DNA from 3 places in the Desulfomonile tiedjei DSM 6799 genome. Region 2 is predicted to be linked to each of the others. Evidence: riboswitches for the same ligand, from Rfam matches in the RefSeq annotation. Region 2 holds a riboswitch; each other region holds the start of a gene.
What was found. Region 2 has a riboswitch for cobalamin ahead of cbpA (modified peptide precursor CbpA). Riboswitches for the same ligand answer to the same signal wherever they lie in the genome.
Positions count from the first base shown of each region.

Region 1: linked by a shared signal. The riboswitch ahead of cbiM (cobalt transporter CbiM) and the one ahead of cbpA (modified peptide precursor CbpA) in region 2 are both predicted to bind cobalamin.
Region 3: linked by a shared signal. The riboswitch ahead of cobU (bifunctional adenosylcobinamide kinase/adenosylcobinamide-phosphate guanylyltransferase) and the one ahead of cbpA (modified peptide precursor CbpA) in region 2 are both predicted to bind cobalamin.

Region 1 is NC_018025.1:801,878-808,539, reverse strand. It holds gene DESTI_RS03505 (hypothetical protein) at 1-1,679, opposite strand, end outside; cobalamin riboswitch at 2,133-2,260, shown strand; gene cbiM (cobalt transporter CbiM) at 2,487-3,098, shown strand; gene prxU (thioredoxin-dependent peroxiredoxin) at 3,556-4,212, shown strand; gene DESTI_RS03485 (hypothetical protein) at 4,340-4,531, opposite strand; gene DESTI_RS03480 (hypothetical protein) at 4,621-4,800, opposite strand; gene cbiQ (cobalt ECF transporter T component CbiQ) at 4,899-5,642, opposite strand; gene DESTI_RS03470 (NikL family nickel/cobalt ECF transporter subunit) at 5,665-6,360, opposite strand; gene cbiM (cobalt transporter CbiM) at 6,568-6,662, opposite strand, start outside.
Region 2 is NC_018025.1:210,630-217,291, reverse strand. It holds gene pdxT (pyridoxal 5'-phosphate synthase glutaminase subunit PdxT) at 1-43, opposite strand, end outside; gene pdxS (pyridoxal 5'-phosphate synthase lyase subunit PdxS) at 51-932, opposite strand; gene DESTI_RS00880 (hypothetical protein) at 1,060-1,527, opposite strand; cobalamin riboswitch at 1,641-1,845, shown strand; gene cbpA (modified peptide precursor CbpA) at 1,929-2,018, shown strand; gene cbpB (peptide-modifying radical SAM enzyme CbpB) at 2,104-3,519, shown strand; gene gcvH (glycine cleavage system protein GcvH) at 3,655-4,086, opposite strand; gene DESTI_RS00865 (CoB--CoM heterodisulfide reductase iron-sulfur subunit B family protein) at 4,119-4,994, opposite strand; gene DESTI_RS00860 (4Fe-4S dicluster domain-containing protein) at 5,048-5,512, opposite strand; gene DESTI_RS00855 (hydrogenase iron-sulfur subunit) at 5,559-6,662, opposite strand, start outside.
Region 3 is NC_018025.1:6,447,770-6,454,431, reverse strand. It holds gene DESTI_RS27780 (cobyrinic acid a,c-diamide synthase CobB) at 1-274, opposite strand, end outside; gene cbiB (adenosylcobinamide-phosphate synthase CbiB) at 282-1,238, opposite strand; gene DESTI_RS27770 (cobyric acid synthase) at 1,238-3,805, opposite strand; gene cobT (nicotinate-nucleotide--dimethylbenzimidazole phosphoribosyltransferase) at 3,818-4,882, opposite strand; gene cobU (bifunctional adenosylcobinamide kinase/adenosylcobinamide-phosphate guanylyltransferase) at 4,879-5,427, opposite strand; cobalamin riboswitch at 5,725-5,906, opposite strand; gene DESTI_RS27750 (hydrogenase iron-sulfur subunit) at 6,472-6,662, shown strand, end outside.

The sequences.
Region 1 (6,662 bases), 590 kb from region 2:
TTGTTGGCTGCGGTCCCTGCTTGCCATCCGGGAACGGACCGATCCGCACATGCGTAATTGAACCACTTGCCGGGCTGCCAATAGCCCAAGACGACTCCTGCGGTCCACCCCTCCAAAAGCTTCCAATCCAATCCTGCATTGATCTCATATCCGAGAGCAGTATCGGGGATGTTGGGAGAAGTCGGATAGCGGTTAATATTGAAGCTCACATTCCCGTCAGGAACGTTCCCAAAATCACCAACACCGGCATTGGGGCCCAGTGAACCCCAGCTATACCCGTTGGACGTCCTGTTCGCGTAGAAAAAGGTTCCAAAGACATTGAGGTTGGATGCAACGGCATAGTCGGCTCTGGCTGCAAATACCGAAGCATCTCTCAAGTATCCGTCTCCGGAAAGGTTATAAGCGTTCAGTCCTCCGCCGTAGTTGTAGCTGAAAAGATAACTGTAGGGCCTGAACACATCAAAGTTTCCCAGTTGCCGATCATACTCGGCATGCCATACAAAAAGGGCGGGCTGTTTGCCGATAATGGTGCCAGCTCTTCTGTCCGGACCTGGAGTCCAGGCATGCAGGAGACTCACTTTGGCAGGTCCCGCCATCAGCCCCAATTCAACCATATAGCGCCACTGCTCCGCATACCGGGTATGGGGCGGCGTAACCTCTCCGTTGGGGTCCGATCCAAAGCGATCCGTCCAGTATAACCACGCTGCCTCCGCATTGAAGAAGAACCGGCCGTTGTTGTACTTGAGAAAGGTGGTGCCGTGAGAGAGTTCCGTGTCCTGAGCCGCCCAGGTGGTTTGAGCGGGAATCCCCGCAGGGTCAATCAACTGAGCTTCAGGACCGATGTGATATGCTCCATAAGAACCGAGAATGCCGGCTCTTAGCGGCCCGCAGCTATACATCACAAATGCCAGGAAGTCTTTGGAGAAACTCCCGCTTCCGTCAGCACGACTGAAATATTGTCGGTACGGATTTACGCCGTTAGGCTGGCCGGGGTACACTGCAATAGTGTATGGGTTGAAATTGTCTCCAAGGGACACCTGATTTTCAACGACCTCCCGAATGCTGGAGCTTCCTGCAAATCGGTACGGATAAAAAGCGATCCCGATATCCAAAGGCCCATAGGGAACTGTAAGCGATATGGATTCGGTGCTCGCGGCGTCCTCTCCATCGTACTGCAATGCATTTCCGAAGGTCCAGGGCCTCTTCCCGATGCCGAATACACCGATCGGTGTCTGCGCTGTCACCCAGAAGAGTGTCCACTGTCCTTCACTGAAAGCGTTTTTCGTGCCAGGGGCATCCTGAGTGTGATAATCGGAAGCAAACGGGTCGCCGTACGTCCCTAATCGGTACAAACCGGTTATCTTTATCGCAGGGTTGATCTTGATAACCGGTTGAAATCCCACATTGAAGTAAGACCACCTCGCCTCGGCCGAGGTGGTTATATTCGTATCGAACTGGCCGCCATTCCAGAAGTTGAGATTGGCGGCTCTGGTCGCTCCGCCGTTATCCACATTGTACTGCCCGAAAAAGCCTTTGTGACCGGTCTGATTGTACCACTCGTACGTCCAGTTAAAAGATCCCGCCAGCTCGAATTCCCACGCCATTGCCGGGGGATTAGAAAAAAGACAGAGACAACCCACGAAAAGTACTACTGGAAGGAGACATCTCGTCCCTCGCATGGTCCGTCCTCCTATTACAATGCAATCAGGTACAATTTTCTAAGATTATAGTATTGGCGTAGCACTTTGTTCGTTTTCGTGTCAAGTAAAATGTGTGATGATCCGGATCCATTCAGTTATACGTGGGGAAAATCCCCCCTCCCCCCCCTTTATAAAAGGGGGGTAAAGAAGCAACCCGAAATTCCCCCCTTAGTAAAGGGGGGTTTGGGGGGATTTGGAAAGTTGGAAGGACTGTGATCCGAGAAAAGATTCTCTCTACCCCGAGTAACTGAATCGTTACGATGATCCTCAAATTGCATCTTCTCTGAGAAGAAGAACGAACTAATCGAACTTACGGTTTGGTGGGATGAGGAGCAGTTCATATTATCAAACCGAGAAGTCCTTGACATGGTGAGGTCGGTCCGTCTATTCTCCGATCTGGTTGAACAACAGATTGTCCTAAACCGGATCTTCGGGGAAGACGGTGAAAGGCCGTCGCTGCCCCGCAGCTGTAACCGTAGACGAAATCCGTAATGAGCCACTGGAGCGTTTTTTCTCCGGGAAGGCACGGAGAGTAGGAAGAAACGGGAGCCAGAATACCCGAATTTCCGCGTGCCCTATGTTTCTTGCGCGGGCGAGAGAGGGTGTACCGTCGATTGACCCTCAAGCCCACTGGGCGAGAGGGTTTTGTTGTTCTAACGAAGGAAAATATTCGATGTTCGATTTTGGCCGTGCATTCCGTGCGGTCCAATCAAGGGTGTCGCTGCGGTTTGCTTTTTCAAAGCACACTCCACAACCTGCGCTCAGTGCGTTCTCAGGGAGTTAATCATGCATATTTCCGAAGGAGTTCTCAGTGCACCGGTATTGCTCACGGGAGCAGGGCTTACTGCTGTTGGTACGGCTGTCGGACTCAAGAAAATAGATTACGACCAGCTTCCCACGTTAGGTCTCTTCGCCTCAGTTTTTTTCGTCGCTTCGCTCATTCATGTCCCCCTGGGGCCTTCCTCCGTTCATCTCATACTCAATGGAATTTGCGGACTTCTCCTGGGATGGAGCGCTTTTCCGGCCATTTTGGTAGGTCTTGTTCTCCAGGCAGTCCTATTTCAGTTCGGAGGGCTCACCGTTCTGGGAGTGAACACTTTTAACGTCGCGTTTCCGGCTGTCCTTCTCGGAGGACTCTGCCGGAATTGCTTACATTCGGATTTCACTTTGGTGCGCTGTGTGTGCGTTTTTGCCTGCGGAGCATGCTCAGTCCTGCTCACGGCTGTGTGTGTGGCAATCTGTTTAACAGCCACAGGTGAATCTTTTGCTTCTGCAGCCACCTTGGTGATTCTCGCTCATTTGCCGGTTGCGGGAATTGAAGGCATTCTTACTGTATTCTGTGTGGAGTTTATCCGGAAGGTCAGACCGGAAATCCTACCAGCTAATTCTCCGGCGTAAAACTGCTTGAACGAAGTTCCGGTTTGAGACAACGGCGCATGAAGATGAGATATCTCATACCACTTCGCAGCTATGCACATAAGATAGCCTTTACGATTCTTGAAGATTGCGGACGTCAACGTCCAACAGTCCTGCCCCGTGGCGACAGTCGACGGCGACAACGTTCAGAGGTTGCGATTGGAGTTAATCGGGGGTATCCTGACAGAGATCGTTACTAAGCCACGTGATTGAACTCATGCGGTGATTCAGCAATGGATGCGGATCCGTCTTGGGAAATTATTAACAAACCAAAATTATGTCACAAAACAGGAGGGTTCAGATGAAACGATCCTTAATAAGTCCGCTCATGGTTGCCATTCTTCTGCTCATCGTCGTCACTTCCCTCACTGGTTTCGCCGCGACCAGTGAAGAAGTGTCGAGTTCGTGCGTTGCTCCCGCCCGAGGTCCCATCCTCGCCATGGCGCAGGAGTCGGCTGGTGGTCAGATTCAGACTCCTATGACACCAACGCAGCCTATTGCGAAGGTCGGCAAACCTGCGCCCGACTTCGAGGCCAATGCGTTTGTCAACGGTCAGTTCAAGAACATCAAGCTGTCCGACCTTAAGGGTAAATGGGTGGCGCTCTGCTTCTATCCTGGGGATTTCACCTTCGTTTGACCGACGGAACTCACGGCAGTTGCCGCGAAATACGATGAACTCAAGTCACTGGGCGTCGAAGTGCTGGCTCTCAGCACTGATAGTCGTTTCTCGCACAAGATATGGCAGGAAACCGAGCTGTCCAAGATGATCCCCGGCGGCGTTCCATTTCCAATGCTGTCAGATGCGGGAGGACTGATCGGCAAGATTTACGGGATTTATGACCAGGAGTCCGGGGTCAACATTCGTGGAAGATTTATAATTGACCCGGATGGAACAATCCAGGCAATGGAAATCTTAACCCCGTCAGTGGGACGAAATGTTTCTGAACTGATCCGACAGGTAAAAGCATTTCAGCACGTGCGACAGTCAGGAGAGGCTACCCCATCCGGTTGGCAGCCGGGAAAGCCGACCTTAAAACCAGGCCCCGAACTGGTGGGAAACGTGTGGAAGGTCTGGAAGCCTGATAAGGCTTTCTAATCGCCAGTGGAAGCCCTTACTACCAAGGACGAGGACCGTTGCTTTTTTCGGGATTGCTTTGGCTCAGAAATCCGGTTCCCGTTCCTGCGTACCGCGGTCTCATACGGACTTGCGATGAAGATAGTTCTTACTGAAGCGGAAGCACGGACCTGCAGGGCAGGTCCGTGGCACCCAAAACTGCTGTCAGTCTCGGTACGGGGGTGCCACTGACCTGCGGAGCCAGGTCAGTGTAGTTCGCATCTTGAATGCAAAATAGTATCAGAGGCATGCGAGCGATGTCCCCTGCTGGGGATAGAAAGAAAGCTACGCTGATCGTCATCGTCATCCCCTCTCGTTCGGTAAACTGCTAAGAGGAGTACGGAAAGATCAGGCAATGGCAAGGATGGTGAAAATGCCTGTCCCTGGGGATTATGGCACAGGTGGCTCGTGCTGCTGGCAGAATGGTAATGCGCCAGCCACCGGGGTTCCACAAACCTTGCAAAGTCCTCTCCTGACCGGATCGTCAATCCTGTTACATTCTGCATAGATCTCTTCCGCTTTTCTTTCCGATTCGGCTCTCTTTTTCTGTTCTTCTGTCATCTCGGTCATGCTTGCACCTCCACTGCATCATCTTATGCTTTAGACGACGAAAAGAGAGAAAAGGGTTCAGGGTCCAGGCGCGAGACATTTTTTGCAATAAATCCGGATTATCTCGCTGCTAAAAGTAAAACGGAAAAAACCACACTGGTGCCGGCAAGAGCATAGTCGGAGCGCTTCATCTCATAATGGTGCAGGATGTAGAATTTTCCCCTAAAACCTCTGCATCTCATGGATTGAAGGATTCTCTTGGAGCGATCGAAGCTCCTCACCAGAAGCATTCCTACCAGGTAGGCATAAGCTCGATACGTGTGCATATCTGTCTTGGGTTTGAAGCCCCTCATCTTCATGGCATTTACCAGACGATGATATTCCTCGTGGATGACATGTATGTAACGAAAACAGAAGAAGAACAGATGCACAAGCTTATCGGGTACCCACAAGTGGCTTAGAGCGTGCACCAGCGTAAATATCGAGGATGTACCGAGGAGAGCGATGACCATGAGAATAATGGAATTAGACTTTAACGTGATGAGCAATGCAGCGAGTATGCCTTCGCTTTGGACAGTGAGAGGCCCCAGGGTGTAGATCGTGTGACCCGGTGTGGTGAAGGGAAGGAAAAACCAGATGAACACAATGAAACCATTCACAATTGCCAGGCGAGACAACACTTTTCCAAAACTGACCCGGGCACATGCAAGCAGAATCAACGGCAATACCAGACTCAACGCAGTCCCAGGCAAATGCTGATTCAGCGCCACTACAACGGAGAAGATAAAAGTCACTAGTATCTTTGCACGGGGGTCCAGGTTGTGAACCCAGGAGTCTCCGAGCGCGAATTCTTCCAGTTCCATATAAATGCATCCTCTTATAAGTTTAATTCTTACCTGACCGGTTGCGACCCCAGAAAAAGGCTGCGATACCGACTATACCCACAATCCATCCGATGCCTCCAACGATGTCGTTGATTCTGGGGCCGCTATTCTTCTCTTCCAACAAGAGCTTTTCTTGTCTTCCCAGCATTCTCACAAGGGGTTCAAGCTTCTTGTCCATAGCCGATTCCAGGACTGCCGAAAGGGCAGCCTGGTCCAGGACTTGAACGGAGGCTGCTTTTGCAGGCTCGGGTACAGCCTCTGACCGGTCCCTGGGAGCTTGTTCCTGCGCCGGTTCCACTTCCTTCGCTGGTTTCGCTTTCTTTGGAGAACTGGGGAGGTCCGATGAACTTAGAGTATATTCGGCCTTGTGCCCCATACCGGCCTCAAGCACAAATTTCAACCCGCCCGTGAATGCCGGCAGGTCTGCAAGCTTAAAGGAATAGATCCCGTCTTTACCGGTTTTGCCCTCATGTATCTTTTTACCGGTTTCATCGAAAACTTCGACCACAGAATCCTGGGCCTTTGATTTAGCGCTAAAGTAACCTTCCACGACCACCCGGTCTCCTTCAACATAGGCAAACAGGTTCACTTTGTGGGCATGAACCGGTACCGTCATAAAAACAATTCCCAACACGAAAGCTATGCAGACCGCAAATATCTTTGGTTCTATGACGGAATAGATCTTGAGTGCCTTCACTCTCGTCCTCCTGTTTGAAATCATCGATCCTGGTCACAGAGTTTCCGATCTCGGAGAGGAACTCTCCTGGCCATACTAATTTGCATTCAACCCCCCCATTCCCCCTCTTTAATAAAAGGGGGGCAGAGGGGTTTTTCGTCTAACTCTGAAAGCAAATCGGTATCAGTGCGCCTCTCCAACGATCGCAAAAACTCTTCCCGGTCGATTTCAAAGCATCTCCGGCCTGACTTTTCGGATGAACTCGATAATGAAGATGGTTATTATCCCTTCCAAAATCATGACCGGAATATGTGCCACCACTA
Region 2 (6,662 bases):
GTTCCTGAAAAGCCCCCTGCAGGGCCAAAACGCCTATTTTCATAGGTCCGTCACCATCCGCGTGTGGCCAGTCGAGCCTCTTCAGGAAGCGTTGTCACTCCGATCCCCACCATGGGCTCGCCGAGGCCCTTGCTTATTTCTGCAAGGATTTTCGGATCGTTGTAATGGGTAACCGACTGAACAATAGCCTTGGCCCGCAAAGGTGGATTACCGCTCTTGAAAATTCCGGAGCCGACGAATACTCCGTCTACGCCGAGCTGCATCATCAAAGCGGCATCCGCGGGAGTAGCAACGCCACCCGCTGCAAAATTCACCACAGGGAGACGGCCGAGCTCCGCGGTTTCTCTAACGAGTTCATAAGGGGCACCGATTTCCTTGGCATAGGCCATCATCTCATCTGTTCGCATGGTGGTTAGCCGTCGAATTTCGCCCATAACCGACCGCGCGTGCCGGACTGCTTCGACAACGTCGCCGGTTCCTGCTTCCCCTTTGGTGCGTATCATGGCAGCGCCCTCACCGATTCGTCTGAGGGCTTCGCCGAGATTTCTGCAGCCGCATACGAATGGCACTTTGAAATCGTGCTTGTTTATATGATTGTGCTCGTCGGCAGGGGTAAGTACTTCGCTCTCGTCAATATAATCGACGCCGATCGCTTCCAGTATCTGGGCCTCGACAAAGTGGCCGATACGACACTTCGCCATGACCGGGATGCTGACAGCGCTCATAATTTCAAGTATCAGACCGGGATCGCTCATGCGAGCGACTCCCCCGTGGGCTCGGATATCCGCGGGAACTCGTTCCAGTGCCATGACAGCGCAGGCCCCGGCCTCTTCCGCGATGCGGGCATGCTCGGGAGTTACCACATCCATAATTACTCCGCCCTTGAGCATTTGGGCGTGACCTCGTTTCACGGTTTCGGTCCCTGTTTGCATATACTTTCTCCCAATTATCTTGTGAGGATTTGACCGTGTTCCAGATGCGAACGCGAACTCGTAATTATAACACGATTTCTAGAGAATCCCAGAGGCTCGTGGAAGGTTTTCAGGCAAAAAAATGAAACTAAGGATGAGAAATGCTGTGATGGTGTTCTCTGTCTTCTGCAACCAGTGTGGGAACGCCGTGCGCAATGTCTATTTTCTCAGGTTCACGGTTCTTCTTCCAGATACGACCGAGCGCTTTGATGCGGGCCAGTTTGCCGCCGTGCATTCGGTCTTCGCGTGCGGGAATGGGTTTTCCGGTGACTTCGCCGTAAATGGCGTTGAGAATCTCCTGGATACTATTGAAAATCGTTTGCACTACAGCCGGGTCCAGGTCGAGTTCACCGTGCTGAGTTCTACCTTGCTCCAAAGCATCCTCGGTTATGTTGTACGCAGCCAGTACGCTTCGAACGAGATTGCGCCTCCGATGGACTTCTCTCCACGCGATCCATGAGGCAAACAGCGAGATCATCCCGAAGAAGACACACATGACGAACACAATCACATTGAAGTATTTTATGGTGATATCGAGCAGGTTCGTAGATTCCATGATCGCCCCTTCCCTACCGAAAGACAAAGCCCTGCCTGTCCGGCGCATCACTCCTATCAAGATTCCCGATTACCGTCAATGGAATTGCAGTCCATTGCATCCACATTGGTTGATTTTCCTTGCAGCCGTGATGTATCCGATGCTAAGGTAGAATTATAGAGTCTGGGCGCTATCGGAACACGGTGTAAATCCGTGGCGGTCCCGCCGCTGTAATCGGTGACAAAGCCCGCATATCCACTGTTCGGTCTAAACCGGATGGGAAGGGCGGGTGGAGGATGACCCGAAAGCCAGAAGACGGGCGTTTAGACCAGGGTAAACCCTGATGGCAAAAGCAGAACCCTGCACCTTTTTGGTGTCAGGGTTTTTTTGTTTCTTGGCTGAAGAAAGGAGGTGATGACGAATTGAAGGATGTCATAGCCTATCGGAAGACTTGTGCGGCTGACGGTACCGGATTGTCCCATTACATTCTGATGGTAGCCAAAGCCAAGTAGCCCACCCACAACCAGGCGGGGGTATGTTCGACTTGTCACCCCCGCCACATTGCTGCAAAGCAATATTCTCTCAGGAGATGTATTCATGCACACAACCAATATGGCAAACAATTCCGCATCGTCCAGCGGTCAATATTTCAACACAGGAAACGGGCCCACTATTCAGTTCATCGAAATCGAACACCCCGACTATGTTGCCCTTCTCGATCCCGACACCGCTTTTTGGTCGCTCTTGCGAAAAGAGAAGATCAGTGAGGCTCTCGACGAGTCGGGTTCCCTTATCCAGGAGTTTCGGAAGAAGCGCGAGACCTTTGCGCAGGAGATGGAATTGCTACGGTTTGGCCTCAAACCTTCCGCGGTTTACTTCAATCCGACTGAGCGATGTAATCTGAACTGCTCGTACTGCTACATCCCGGAAGAACTGCGCAAAAGCGGCAGCCAAATGACCCGGGAGGAACTCATCAGAGCTTTGGACATTCTCAAGGAATACTTCAGAAGCACGCTACCTGAGGGAAGGCTACCCCAGGTGGTATTCCACGGGTCAGAGCCCATGCTTGCTCGCGACGCTGTCTTTGCAGGCATCACGAAATACAAGGATGATTTTAGCTTTGGGATTCAGACGAATGCTACGCTCCTGGATGACGAGTCCATCGAATTCCTTACTTCTCGGAATGTGGGGATAGGGCTTTCTCTTGACGGTCATGAAGCCGCTGTAGCAAACCTGACAAGAAAGAATTGGGCTGGAGAAGGATTCTTTGAGAAGACCGTCACGGTGCTTGAGAGATTGAAGGGATACCCGAATTACAATGTGATCTGTACGGTCACGAGCCGGAACACGGAATCCCTGACCGACATGGTAAACTTCCTTCACGAAATGGAAGTCCCCATAGGGATGCTTAACCCGGTGAGATGCACCAGGCAAGGAGCCAGGGACATCAAGCCGAGAGACGCTGAAATGTCCCCTCATTATCTCAAAGCCCTCGACCGAACCTATGAACTCTATCAGAAGACGGGACGGAAACTGGTAATCGCCAATTTCGCAAATGTTCTGATCGGCATAGTTGCTCCTCTGGCTCGGCGGCTCATGTGTGACATTTCTCCGTGCGGCGGCGGAAGGTGTTTCTTTGCCGTGGGAGCGAAGGGGGATCTGTTCCCTTGCAGTGAGTTCGTTGGGGTCCCTGAGTTTAACGGAGGAAATCTCTTCCGAGACAATATCTCGGATGTACTGGAAACCAGAGCATTCAAGTCTGTCACCGGTAGGAAGGTAGAGGAGATCGGCCCGTGTGCCGTTTGCGCGATACGGCATTTCTGCGGCTCTCCGTGTCCGGCGGAAGCCTATGAGATGAACGGAGGGATGAACAGACCCGGAGCCTTCTGTGAGTTGTATGAGGATCAGGTTCGGTATGCTATGAGGCTTATTGCCGACGGGAAAGAAAACACTTTTCTCTGGGATGGGTGGGATTCCGGCACTTCCACGACGCTGGAAATCACTTCGCTGTGAATGACTTGCACAAATTGGTTCGACCGCGAGATCCGGCAGGGGATGCCGGACTCTACCGCGGGACGATAGCGGCAGATCTCCATGCCGGCACAGTATGGTTCACACAGGCAAACAGGTGATAAATCTGATCTCTTACTATTTCTTCTGCTCTTCTATTTTTCGAATCTCTTCTTTGATGAAATCTTTGAACGCGTCATTCGGGTCCATCAAAGCTTTCATCTCTTCTTCCAGGTTTGACGGTCTGATCTTGCAGATCCATGCCTCACCGTACGGTGACTCGTTCATCTTCTCGGGTTCGTCTTCGAGCAATGAATTCACCTCGACGATTTCGCCGCTGACTACCGCGTAAATTCTACCGACCCATTTGCCCGATTCGATGGAGCCGTACGGCTTGCCCTGGCTCGCGTCGTCCCCTTCTTCGGGGAGATCCACAAACGTGATTTCTCCTGCCTGTTTGGAGATAAATTCCGTTGCGCCTGTTACGACAAGGTCTCCTTCCATTTTCGCCCAGAAGTGATTCTTTTCATATTTGAGATCGTCAGGAAAAACATAGCCTTCGTATTCCATTGCAGCCTCCTTACGGCCCTATCGATTCGGTCTTATCCTTCAACAATCTTCAAGAGACCTGAGGGTTTCACGCGGTTGAGCTTGAATCCCAATTGCTCCGAAGTCATCCCCAGAGCCAGACCAAGAATTTGCGGATAATAGACCACAGGCACTTTTAGATCAAAACCAAAGTTTTTTGCTATCTTTTTCTGCTGGCCTTCGTACATTACATTGCAGAAGGGACATACGAGCACTAAAGCATGCGCCCCGGCAGCATTCACGTCCTGAAGCTTAACTGCTGCAAGAGCATTGGCAATCTCTTCGGACATGCCGAGAATGCCCCCACCGCAACATTCTTTAAGAGAGGGGTAGTCCAATGCACGAGCGCCGGTTGCTTCAATGAGCCCGCTCATACTCCTGGGCATATGGGGGGAATCGAAACCTTCCGTCAGTTCAGACGGTTTCAGATAATGGCATCCATAATGCGGAGCCAACAACACATCATTCAGTGGCCTGACAACAGCGTTCTTGATTCCTTCTACGCCGACCTCTTCCCAGAGCAGCCTCATGAAGTTGCGGACGCGCACAGGCTTTTCATACCGTAGTCCTATTACTTCAAGCTTTTCGTTGACCTTTGCTTTGAGTTCGGGATCCGAATCCAGGGTATGAGCGGTTTCTGTCAGAGTCCCCGCACAGGCGTTGCACAATGCGCAGATTTCCAAACCTTCCTGTGCTGCAAGCGCCAGGTTGCGAGCCGAAGTGACCAGCGTATCGAAAACATTGATGGATTTCAGAGGAAATCCGCAGCAGCCGAATGCTTCATGGTCGCGAAAGGTAATCCCCAGCTTTTCCGCGGTGAGTCGGGCGGAAAGTTCGTAATTGAGATTACGGACCGGGACTGTGCAGCCGAGATATAAGAGCGCTTCCATTGGCTATTTCTCTATAAGCAAATTCGTGACGAGTTTATCCGGTACGGAGCGGCTCATAGCAGTTCCGCATAGTGCTCGGGATGCTCCACAATCCGAGGCAATCCAAGCTTTTCCCGCTTCTCGTTTTCAAAATCGGTGATTTCGTACAATCTGCCGTGATCCCTGAGCAGGGCACGTTGCGCAGTCAAGCCCGGAGGAATACATGCTTCCAATACCGCCAGGTTTTTTAACGCGAACATGACTTCCGTGAATCGCACGTTCTGCGGACAGACTTCGTGACATCCGTAACATGATGAGCAAAGCCAGATAGTATCGCTCGTGAGGACCTCCTTGACCATGCCCAAGAGTACCATGCGAATGATCTTGCGAGGATCGTAACGCTTATCAGCAACTTCGACAGGACACGCTGCAGTGCACGCCTTACACCCGAAACAGGATCGAATCCCCTCGCCGCCAGGCTGCGCAGCAACACGATCCTTGAAAGTCGGGTCCAAATCATTCAAGTTTGTAGGACTCATGCCGTCCTCCGTTCGCATTCAAGAAGGAAAATCGGAGGGACATTCTTTACAAAGAAGGTCCCCCCAATATTACTTCCATGTCTTTGACAGCCGTCTGCAGGGTTTTCGGTGTATTTGCCGCAAGGGGCAGGAAAGCGACGATCTCGGGGTTAAATCCTGCGTTTGAGATAATCGATTTCACCTGAGCGACCTTTTGTTCTGCGAGCGAGCTGCCGTACACGGACGCGCAATTGCCTTTGAAGCAGCCGGCCACGATGATGCCTCGGGCTCCTTGTTCAAATGCCATGAGTATCCGGCTCTCATCCACTGTACCGGCACAGGGAACCGGAACCGGTAGGACCGAGTTTCCCAGGCTGTTTTCTGAAGCTTCCCAAGCCTCTGCCCCGGAATGGGAGCATAGAAATACAACTATTTTGCCGTTATTCCGGGTATTGGTTTGTTCGGCTGCCGACGATCCAAGGGTAATGGCAGACATCGGGCATGCAGCAGCACAGATGCCGCATCCCACACAGGAGATCGTATCGACAAACGCGCGATCGCTGAATCCGATTGCTCCGTGGGGACACAATCTTACGCACGTTAAGCAGATAGCGCATTTATCCGGATCGACGAATGCCACTTCGGGAATCGTCTCGGTCGGATCGATTTTCGCCAGCTTTTTGACGCCAAATACCGCCGATTCAATGTCCGCTTCAACAAACAGAGGATCGTGCACGCCACGAGCTGCACCGATGGCAAAAATTCCCGTTTTCGGAGTCTCTACGGCCGAAAACCGAGGCGAATCCGGCTGCAAGTAGGGTCTGAACAAAGGAGAAGATGGTACTGCGGCCCAGAGAGCTTCCATGTCTGCCGGTGGCAAATAGAGTTCATCCACCACAAGCAGATCCGGGGTTAACTCCATGTCCGAACCAAGAAGCGGCTCTTTGAAGAGGATGCGGGTGCTGTCTTGAGAGCATTCGAAGCAAGGTCCGGCATCGTCGAATTTGAAGAAGATCGTTCCGCGTTCTCTGGTTTCACGATAACGCCGTTCAAGTCCCTGTGCCGCCACTTTCAGATTTCTTGTAAACACGTAACACTGGACCTGCCCGTTTTGTTGCAGCTTTTCTATGGCGGCAAAAACCCGCTCGAATACAGGTAGTTCCGATTCGTT
Region 3 (6,662 bases), 260 kb from region 2:
CCCCTTCCACCACGGCAATATCAGCCCCGGCGGATTTTTCACGAAAAAGGCGCTGGGAGTATTCCTTGCCTGCCATCCAACTGTCCAGGTTGTAACATGGTCTCCCTGATGCCAGACTGAGATAGGTCGGATCGAGGTAATCGGGTCCCACTTTGAATGTCTGCACGCGAAGCCCGCGTTTTCGCAAAGCGCTTACCAACGCAAGTGTGACTGAAGTCTTTCCGACTCCGCTGTTGGATCCCGCGATTACCAGTCTAGGGCACAGTAAACTCACGTTACTCTCACCAGATCGTGTGGATAACGATCGATCTCGTTGTAAGAAAAAAGGCCAGGGCAATCCCTGACGTGACCAGCAACAGGCTGTTGGCTCTTGCTATATGAACAGGTTTCACCGGAAAGATCGGATCGCCAAGTGTCGGTTTCTGAGAAGGCTGTCCGCCGTAATAGCTCAAACCGCCAAGCTGTATTCCCAGAGCGCCTGCCATAGCTGCTTCAGAATGTCCCGAATTAGGGCTCGGGTGCTTTCTTCTGTCCCGTACGAAAATCCAGGCTGAAAGCAACCACTTTTGTTTTGTTACGAGGGCAGCGAGGGGAACCAATAAACCGGTTATTCTCGCGGGCAGGTAGTTGGCCAAATCGTCTATCTTTGCAGACGCCCATCCGAATTCGCGATACTTTTCGTTTTTGTACCCGAATGTGGAATCCAGCGTATTTATAGCTTTGTACACCATAATCCCGACAGGACCGCCCAATACGGCATAGAACAGGGGAGCCGTTACGGCATCCACCATGTTTTCCGCGACACTCTCCACCGTGGCCTTTATCACCCCCGCTTCATCGAGTGATTCCGTATCGCGACCGCAAATCATGCCCACCCGGTTTCTCGCCTCAGGTATGGACCCAGAACAGATTGCTGCATACACGGCTTTACTGTGGGCCAACATGTCACGGGCAGCTATTCCCGCATATAGAAAGTAAATGGAGACAAGATCTCCAAGAAATGGATGCCACTGTGCCGCAAGACTCATTAATCCCCAAACCACAAGACCGGTAAAGAGAATGGTTCCTGCAGCCACAGCTATGCCGGCGCGTCTTGGATCTTTTATGGCGGATCGAGCAGGGTGTTCCAAAAGTTCGGCAAACCGGCCGATAACCCTTACAGGATGGGGCAACCATCGAGGATCTCCAAAGACGAGATCAAGCATGATAGCGATAATTATTTGATATTCCAGCGACATTACAGTCCCATCAATCTGTAAATTTCTTTCATGCGAATGGACGCACGCACTGCCTCAGCAAGCCGATCGAATGCAGGCTCCAGATCGTACACTGCACAGATTCTGCATTTGGGCGCCAGCCCTTTTCGAACGAGAAGCCTGTCTATGAACCATCTGCGGAATTCATCCGCATCGAAGATTCCATGAAAATAGGTGCCCCAAACCTGTCCGTTCGAAGACATTGCACCGTCGGTGTGGCCTTGCTGATGCTTTATCAATGGTTGCGTATCGGTGCATTCGGTGAGTCCATGGTGAATTTCGTAGCCTTTGACAGGAAGGCCGGAAGCGAGATGAACTCCTTCCGCGCGAGTCAAGGTTTTTTCCAAAGCCATCAAAGTGGTAACATCCAGGAAGCCCAGGCCGCTCATGGTTTTGCCGGAGGACTCAAGGTGATGAGGATCCGATATTACCGATCCGATCATCTGGAATCCTCCACAAATTCCGATCAGTTCCGTACCGTTCTGAATAAGCTGTCCGATTTTGTCCGCTATTCCGGCCTGACGCAGATACTCCAGATCGCCGATCACATTTTTGCTTCCGGGAAGGATGACTGCATCCGGATGGTTGAGCTCCGCGGCAGTTCTTACGATAGTCACCTTCACATCAGGTTCGAGATGGAATGCATCGAAATCGGTAAAATTCGAAATATGCGGTAGATCAATGACCGCTATTTCCACCGAATCATGCACATTTGCAGGACCGACACGGGATATGGATTTGAAAGTAACCGAATCTTCTTCCGGCAGTCCAAGATTGTGGAAATAGGGAACTATTCCGAAGGTCTCGCGTCCCGTGTGCTTGTACGTATAATCCAGAGCATCCTGGAGAAGTCCCGGATCGCCCCGGAATCGATTCACAAGGAATCCGGCAACCTGCGCTCGTTCCCATTCACTGAGCACTTCCATGGTGCCCACGAATGATGCGAAAACGCCACCGCGGTCGATGTCGCCCACGAGAATCACCGGAGCCTCGGCATATCGCGCCATCTGCATATTTACGATATCATGGTGTTTGAGATTCACTTCTGCAGGGCTCCCGGCGCCTTCCAGAACAATGACGTCAAATTCGTCTGCAAGGGAATCGTAAGCTTCTTTCGCTTTTTCGAAGGCAATAGGCTTGTACCGGACGTATTCCATCACATCCATATTGCCCACCGGCTTACCATTTACTATTACTTGACTACCCGTATCGGTATTCGGTTTGAGAAGTATGGGATTCATGCGGACATCCGGGTCAAGCCTGCAAGCTTGGGCCTGGACTACCTGAGCGCGCCCCATTTCTCCGCCGGCTCGGGTCACGAAAGAGTTGAGAGACATATTCTGGGATTTGAAAGGGGCAACTCTGAACCCGTCCTGGAGGAGAATTCTGCACAATGCAGCGGTGAGCACGCTCTTTCCTGCATTGGAGCTTGTTCCTTGAAACATGAGAGCCGGTTTTTTGCGGATTCGGGATTTAACGTTTTGTCCCGGTCCCATGATTTGTCCCAGTGCAGCAACGAGTTTCTCGTTTTGTTCCGGGGTTCGCACCGCGACTCGGAAGAATCGGCTGTCCAATCCATCAAAATTCGAGCAGTCCCGAATTGCTATGCCCTGCTTGAGCAGTTTTCGGCCCAACTCTGCTGAATCCAGGTTCGTATCCAGCCTGATCAACAGGAAGTTTGCGGTCCCGGGATATACGTGCAGTCCCGGTATGGAGGCGAGTTCAGAATAAAGCGCCTGTCTGCAGTCGGTCACGAAAGATCTGCTCTTTTCCCTGTATTCCCGATCCAGGAGAGCAGCCTGACCGATTGCCAGCGCAAAGGTATTCACGCTCCAGGTGGGCTGGATTCTACGAATCGCTTCCGCAAGACCCGATTCCAGAGCAGCCAATCCAAGCCGTATTCCTGGTATTGCATAGATTTTTGTAAGCGAAAGGAGCACGGCCACGTTGGGCGGCAGATCGTGTGTCAGACTGCGGAACCCTTCCACAAAGTCCCCGAAAGCTTCGTCCACGACAAAGAATGTGGAAGGATTTTCCTTCACGAAGGTCCTGAGTTTCTCAGGGTCCAAAAGGAGCCCGGTAGGATTATTGGGACTGCACAGGAACACGATTTCTCCACCGTGTATCATCGATTGCAAGTGCTTCCAATCGAGGCGAAAGTCCTCCGATTCCTTCAACACGAGCTTCACTACGTCCAAACCGGCTGCTCTCGCGGCTTCTTCATAATCGGAATAGGTGGGAACAGCAATAACGGCTCTTCGAGCACCAACTGCATGAGGAATCAGATGCAGAATTTCCGTCGAACCGTTTCCCGCCACGATGTTTTCAGGGCTGATTTCATAACGGTCTGCGGCTGCAGCAATGAGATCGGAACAGGTCGGGTCCGGGTAATGCACTATGGACCCTAATACTGAACTCGCGAGTCCTCTAAGCCATTCAGGAAATCCGAGAGGATTGATGTTTGCCGAGAAATCGATGATGCTATCCTGCGGGATTCCCGATTCCCGGGACAAAGCCAAGAGATTTCCGCCGTGTTTCCGTGATGTCATGTACACCGCCGATCATACGTTTGCCTGGGATACCGATGCTTCCTCAAATGTCGCCACTTCAGTGAGAATGCGGACCGCTGCGTCTACAAGCGTCATGGCGAGAGCCGCACCGGTTCCTTCACCCAGCCGCATATCCAAATTGAGAAGGGGCTTTGCTCCGAGATGATCGAGAGCTATGATATGCCCCTGCTCGACACTGCGATGTGCCGCTATCATGTAATCGCGCGACGCGGGACAGATGCTCGCTGCTATCAACGCTCCGGCTGTGGAGATAAATCCGTCGATAAGGACTGGTTTGCGCCTGGATGCAGCCCCGAGAATGAGTCCTGCGATTCCACCGATCTCAAATCCGCCTATTTTTGAGAGTACATCCCAGGGATCGCGGGGGTCGGGGTTGTTGACCTTGAGAATCTTCTTTATCACTTCGACTTTGTGAAGAAATTGATCGTCTTCGATTCCTGTGCCGCGACCCGTTACTTTCTCAGGCGGTTGGCCCGTGAAAGCGGCTACAATAGCGCTACTGGGGGTTGTGTTTCCGATACCCATGTCTCCGGTGCCGAAAAGACTGTAGGAAAAGCTCAACTCATGAGCTATCTCGATCCCCGCTCTTACCGCCAGTATTGCTTCCTCACGCGTCATTGCGGGCCCAACACCCATATTGTCCGTGCCCGGCCGGATGCGCCTTGAGACAAAATTCAGATGGCCTTCGACTCCTTCAATTTCTCCGGCCACGCCCATGTCCACCACGACTACATCTGCTTTTACAGTCCTGGCAAGCGCGTTGATTCCGGCTCCGCCGCGCAGAAAGTTGTGAACCATCTGAACCGTAACTTCTGCAGGGTATTTGCTCACGCCCTCCGCTGTAACGCCATGATCCCCCGCCATGGTCACAATGACCCGGTTATCGAATTTCGGGTTCATCGATCCGGTCATCCCGGCAAGATCCATGGCTAGGTCCATGAGTCTGCCCAATGCCCAGTGCGGCATGGTGAGCATGTCCAGCCTTTCCTTGGCTCTATTGCGAAAATATGTGTCAGCCGGTTCTATCCCGGCGATTGTCTGTTCGACCAAATTCATAAAGAAGTCCTTTCCTTAAGAGTCAGTGGTAATCCGCACGCAACGAGCATGACCTCATCGGCCTTTGTGGCAATTATCTGATTACAGCGTCCGACAAGATCCCTGTACAAGCGTCCCAGAGGGTTTTCGGGGACAATTCCCGATCCCACTTCATTGGTGACGAATACGACTGTTGCATTTGAAAGGGAACAGGCATCCAGCAATTCTCCCACTACCGAGATCAGCTCGTATTCGGTAAAGTCTTTTTCCTGCAATGAAGCTTGGTACATCAGATTGCTAATCCACAGGGTCAAGCAGTCGACAAGATAAACGGAATGCCTGGACTGAGCGAGAATTGGAGCGATTGCGACGGGTTCCTCAATAGTGTCCCATAATCTATCGCTTCTCTGCTCTCTGTGCTTTCTGACCCGCTCAGCCATTTCTGCGTCCTTCGGCTGACAGGTCGCAATGAAGCCACGAGATCCGGGAAGAGATTCGGCCAGATTCAAAGCGTAATCACTTTTTCCGCTTCGACTACCGCCTGTGATAAGAACGATCCTCGCCATTTGAGACCTATTTATTATGCTATTTTGAGGAACAATCCGGAAAAATTCAAGTAGCTTTCCAACATGAGTAAAAGGCTCAGTCGGAAAATTCTCCCTGACCGGAGTTCACATAAGCGTCTCAACATCCTGAATACAAAAACAAATATACGCTAAGCGCGTAGCGACAGGAAACCTGCCCGTGCCAGAGGCAGTGTGCGGAAGGAGAATCGATGGTCAGAAGCATAAAAAAATCCTCGGGTATGCCCGAGGATGCCGTTTTTCATCCTGCTGCCATGCTCTCGAACCGCGAAGAGCGTGACGCTATAGCTCCCATGGGCAGGTCTTCTGGCTTCCGGTTCGTTTTACTCGCCGCCCTTCCCATCAAGAATTGACAGTGGTATTGCGGCTTTCATCCCCGGTTACAGCGGCGGGTCCGCAACGGATTTGCACCGTTTTCCCTAAAATCCTGATTTTTAGGATAGCCCAATTACTGAACCTTAACTAGTAGGATAACGGTCGAAGGCTACAACAGTCAAGGAAAAAAATCCGGGAAACTGTGTCGACACCCCGATCCTGACCCGAAAAAGTCGCTGGAAGCGCGACCGAACGTAGCCGTGGGCGCAACCGTTTGCTACAGCATGTCGCGCAATGAAGTTTTTCCGTGCACTCCAATCTTTATAGCGATTGCCAAAAATTTTGACGTTTATCCCATGCTCCAACACAAGATACTGGTGGGAACCGGCGTCCCTGTCGGTCCATTATATCGATATCATTGATCATATTAAAGATGTGCCGGCACGGAGGCACGGCACCCACCAACATTCTTATTTCAATCGGATACCACTTTTGGCAATTCTTTATACGTTGTCATCGATCCTCGGAATGAGCCTGATCGGGATTTCCGCAGTGAAACGGCAACAGGGAAGATCAGACATTGTCGCACTTTGAGATGGAGAACATCAGGCCTCATGATTTTGACTTCTTGATTTTTTTCTGCTGTTGGTTTAAATTTGATGCTCACCCATCGTTTTTCCAGCAGATACTTAGATCCAGGAGACTTCACTCATGGCAGATTTCGAGCCCACTATAGTAGCATTTTGTTGTCATTATTGTGCGTACGGCGCGGCGGATCTCGCCGGCAGCATGAGACTTGAATATCCTACCAATATACGAGTTATCCGACTGCCTTGCACAGGAAAGATTACGCCGGTTTTCCTGCTCCGGGCTTTCGAGAAAGGCGCTGACGGCGTATACGT